DNA from 2 places in the Alterinioella sp. B-7 genome. Region 1 is predicted to be linked to the other one. Evidence: riboswitches for the same ligand, from Rfam matches in the RefSeq annotation. Region 1 holds a riboswitch; the other holds the start of a gene.
The links. A riboswitch is a leader RNA that binds a small molecule or an ion and turns the genes downstream of it on or off. The one in region 1 is predicted to bind thiamine pyrophosphate.

Region 1 (2,385 bases):
GCGATTTGCCCCAATCTGACCGCGATGCAGCAGCAGGTGATCGAGGATCACGGCGGCCATCATCGCCTCGCCCACGGGCACCGCGCGGATGCCGACGCAGGGGTCGTGACGGCCCTTGGTAACGATTTCGGCGGCTTCGCCCGACTTGGTGATGGTCTTGCGCGGCGTCAGAATGGACGAGGTCGGCTTGACCGCGAAGCGCACCACCACATCCTGCCCGGTGGAGATCCCGCCCAGAATGCCGCCCGCGTGGTTGGAGTTGTAGACCGGGCCATCCGGCCCCATCGCGATTTCATCGGCATTGGCTGATCCGGTCAGGGTCGCGGCGCCCATGCCCTCGCCGATCTCGACGCCCTTGACGGCATTGATGCTCATCATCGCAGCGGCAAGGTCGGTGTCCAGCTTGGCATAGACCGGCGCGCCGAGGCCCGCAGGCACGCCGCGCGCCGTCACTTCGATGATCGCGCCGACGCTGTCGCCGGATTTGCGCAACTCGTCAAGGTATGCCGCCCAGGTCTCGGCGGCCATGGCGTCGGGCGTCCAGAATGGGTTCTGTTCGATCTGGTTCCAGTCGAAATTGCCGCGGTCGATGCCGTGCGGCCCCATCTGCACCATGTAGCCGGTGATCTTCAGCCCCGGCGCCAGTGTATCGAGCGCCGCCCGCGCGATGCCGCCCGCCGCCACCCGCGCCGCCGTTTCGCGCGCGCTGGAGCGCCCGCCGCCGCGCGGATCGCGGATGCCGTATTTCTGCCAATAGGTGATGTCGGCATGGCCGGGGCGGAATTTCTCGGCAATGTCACCGTAATCCTTGGATCGCTGATCGGTGTTGCGGATCATCAACTGGATCGGTGTGCCGGTGGTCTGCCCCTCATAGGTGCCCGAGAGGATTTCCACCTGGTCGGGTTCGCGCCGCTGCGTGGTATATCTGTTCTGCCCCGGTTTGCGCTTGTCCAGCCAGTGCTGCAGCATCGCCGCATCGATGCGAACCCCCGGCGGGCTGCCATCCACTGTTGCACCCAATGCGGGCCCGTGGCTTTCGCCCCAGGTGGTGACGCGGAAGAGGTGGCCATAGCTGTTCATCGACATCGGCGCGCGATCCTTGGTTGTTCGGCCAAGGGGGTAGCGCGCCGCAGGCCCGATGCCAAGCCCATCCCTTGCCAAGCGCGGGCGCAGGGATTAGGTGCAGGGATACCTCGGGGGGGCCGGAAGGCCTGAGATGCTGCTTCAGCGGACCCGTTGAACCTGAACCGGTTAGGACCGGCGGAGGGAAGGTCTGGGATGCTCTCAACACCTCACTTCGCCCGTCGCAATGAAAGGCAAAGTGACCATGAAAACGCCCCTCATCGCCTCGGGATTGATCCTTGCGGCTGGCATGGCCAGCGCGGATACACCCGTCTTGACGATCTACACCTATGACAGTTTCACCTCAGATTGGGGCCCCGGCCCGGCGGTCGAAGCCGCGTTCGAGGAAACCTGCGGCTGCGACCTGCAATTCGTCGGCGCGGGCGACGGGGCCTCGTTGCTGGCGCGGCTGCGGCTGGAGGGCGACAGCACCGATGCCGATATCGTGCTTGGCCTCGATACCAACCTGATTGCCGCCGCGCGCGAGACCGGCCTTTTTGCCGATCACGGGGTGGACGCCTCAAACCTGACCCTGCCGGTGGCGTGGCAGGACGACCAGTTCCTGCCCTTCGACTGGGGCTATTTCGCCTTCGTCCACGACACCGACATGCAGAATGTGCCGACCAGTTTTACCGAGCTGGCCGAAAGCGATGCGCGTATCGTGATTCAGGACCCGCGCTCCTCTACCCCTGGCCTGGGGCTGTTGATGTGGGTGAAATATGTTTACGGCGATGCGGCGGAAGCCGTCTGGGAGGCGCTGGCCGACAATATCGTCACCGTCACGCCGGGCTGGTCCGAGGCTTACGGGCTGTTCCTGGAGGGCGAGGCCGATATGGTCCTGTCCTACACCACCTCGCCCGCCTATCACCTGATCGCCGAGGAGGATGACACCCGCACCGCGGCGCTGTTCGACGCGGGCCATTACCTCCAGATCGAGGTGGCGGGCATGGTCGAAGGCTCGGACCATGCGGACCTTGCGCGCGACTTCCTGGCCTTCATGCTGACCCCCGCGTTCCAATCCGTCATCCCCACGACCAACTGGATGTACCCCGCCGCCCTGCCCGCGTCGGACCTGCCTGAGGGGTTCGACACGCTGATCCAGCCGCAACCGGGGCTGATTTTTACGCCGGAAGAGGCTGCCGCCCTGCGCGATGAAGCATTGGAAGAATGGCGCGCAGCGCTCAGCCAGTAGGGATCTCGGCCTGGGTGGGGGCGGCTGTCGCGGCCCTCGTCCTGACCGTGATTGCCGTGCCGCTTGGCGCG
Region 2 (2,385 bases), on a different contig from region 1:
GAATGGCACCCGCCAGGCTCGCATAGCCGGACATCAGGCTGACAACCATCGGAAAGAAGGTGACGAGAATCACCAGCAGCACCTTCGGCAACAGCCCGAAACCGAACCAGAGCACCATGAGGGGGGCCAGCGCCACGATGGGCACGGTCTGGCTGGCGACGAGAAGCGGCAACATGCCCCGGCGAAGCCATCCGGAAAAGTGAAGCAGGATGGACACCGCGAAGGCGAAGATCACCGACAGGCTGAACCCCACGCCTGCGACGCCGAGCGTCGCCAGTGCGTGCCGCCCGATCTCGGATCGCTCGACCCACAGGCCGTTCATGACGTCGCTCGGCGCGGGAAGCACCAGGGAAGAGGCATCCGTCAGGGACACGTAGCCTTCCCACCCGCCGAGAAAGACGGAGATCAGCACGAAGGCCGGAGATATATATCGCAAATACACCATGACGCACCGGATCGCGGACAGGCAGCGCCCCCGCTTGCCGCAATCTCAGCCGAGGCTCGGGCTGTTGGCCGACGCCGTCAGGTCGATGGTGACGTGACCTTCTGCAGGGCCGAAGCGCAGAAACGTTTGGCGCAGCGTCTCGAACACCGCCCCTGCGTCACCGCGCAAGCGCGTGCAAAAATTCTTCGATTTCAGGAATGTGCCGCTGGTCTTCAGAAAACCGATGCAGCCATAGATTTCGTCCATATGGCCCCCCGTGCCCATCACGTAGAGCGAGAACTGCACGTCGATGCCGACCCCCAGATCGGGCGCATCCTTCACGGCTCGGGCTGCCAGCTGCTGCCGTTCCGCCAGGGATTGGTCCTGGGCCCGGTCCAGCGCGTCGCACCGGCAGTTGGGATCGTCCGGCTCGCCCGGACAACCGCGCGACAGGGTCACGTGCATGGTCACATGCTCAGGGCCCTTGGCGGCAGCCGCGAACAGATCGCGGATCGCGTCGAACAACGGCTCCGGCGCGCCGACCATGAGCGTCGACATATCGTCGGTCTCGATCCTCAGGTCGTCATGGTAGGGGGAGAGGGCGTCGAGCCCTGCAGAAATGACATCCACGAAATCGGACGTCATCGGATACAACGACACTTGCGCGCCTATGAACATGGTAGCACCTCGCTCCGCTGGCATTATCCAGATCAGCTGTGAAGGGTTCACGCTCATCGCGCATCTCAGCTCCTGTCGGAGCACCCCCGGTTATGTGCCGGCACCATCTTTCACCCGGTTGATCATGTCAACCCGGGCCATGGATGCGGTTCGGTCCACCAATCGTGGATCGTGCCGAAGTCGCTCAGGATTGCACAGGTGATGAACCGTTTCCGCGAAGCGGCGAGTCTCTGCTGGATGTAAGGCAGCAGTAGCAAGCGTGGAGCAGCAGCGATGTTACCGGCGTGCAGATGTGCAGAAGCCATCATTCTGGTCGCAGGAGGATGCGCGGGAGTTGGAGTGCTTGCCTCCCAGCACTTGCAGTGTGCCGACTGCAGCTGTGCTATGCTATTTTGACCCTCGCCGGACGACGCCTCCGTCTTGCGTTGTAATTCAGGATTTGATCAGAATCCCCGAAGTGTCACATGCCTTGAGACGGCTTCTGTCCAACCGACGTTCCATTACCGTAGAGAAGCACGAGAAGCATCATGTGAGGAATGGCAAAGCGTTCATTGAACTAGGAACGGACAGGTCGCCGGATCCCTTGGAGTGACCTTGCCCGCGTTTTACCCGACACTCAGGCGGTTGCGGTATGGGCTGCTATGAACTCGCGAGGTGAGCGTATCTTCAGCTCCGAGTGCGGGTGGTTTTCATTGTAGTTTTCGAACCACCCGGCAATCAATCCAAGGACGGTCGCGGCGGCCGCATCATGCGCGCCGCCGGAAGTGTCGTTGCGCTTGATCAGCTGGCGAACGTCAACAGTTCTGTCTTTTTGGATGGATCATTCAATCCTGACCGGGAACCAGTGTATCGCCGACGATCTCCTCCATGAAGTGGGTCACCAAGCCAATTCTGCCCTGGACGTCCGCCTTGCGAAAGACGGCAGCGCTTTGCGATTTGACGGTGCCCTCGCTCTTGCCTGTCATTTCGGCAATTTCGGCATTCGAGAACCCCTTGATGGCAAGCAGGGCAACTTCCCGTTCGGCGCGGCTCAACTCCCATCGGTCGAATTCGGCCTCGGCCAGAGTCTGAAATGCACCGCGCGCGATCATCAGGGCTTGCTCTGCCACTGCAGCTCTTTTGAGAAGCCGACGGATCATCACGATGTTGATGGCGATGCTCAGGATCAGAGCCAGGACGGCGAACAGTTCGAAGAGTTCCCGGACGCTGTAGCCTACCGGTTGCGTCAAGATGGTCGAGACGTCGAAGGCGATGAACCCGAGGAAGAGGACTGCAAAGGTCAC

Region 2: linked by a shared signal. The riboswitch ahead of AC13C7_RS06600 (YkoF family thiamine/hydroxymethylpyrimidine-binding protein) and the one ahead of thiB (thiamine ABC transporter substrate binding subunit) in region 1 are both predicted to bind thiamine pyrophosphate.

The regions. Positions count from the first base shown of each region.
Region 1 is NZ_JBSXNT010000039.1:484,734-487,118, forward strand. It holds gene aroC (chorismate synthase) at 1-1,086, opposite strand, end outside; TPP riboswitch at 1,185-1,286, shown strand; gene thiB (thiamine ABC transporter substrate binding subunit) at 1,328-2,314, shown strand; gene AC13C7_RS17315 (thiamine/thiamine pyrophosphate ABC transporter permease ThiP) at 2,290-2,385, shown strand, end outside.
Region 2 is NZ_JBSXNT010000025.1:146,645-149,029, reverse strand. It holds gene AC13C7_RS06605 (ABC transporter permease) at 1-412, opposite strand, end outside; gene AC13C7_RS06600 (YkoF family thiamine/hydroxymethylpyrimidine-binding protein) at 491-1,102, opposite strand; TPP riboswitch at 1,095-1,200, opposite strand; gene AC13C7_RS06595 (helix-turn-helix transcriptional regulator) at 1,927-2,385, opposite strand, start outside.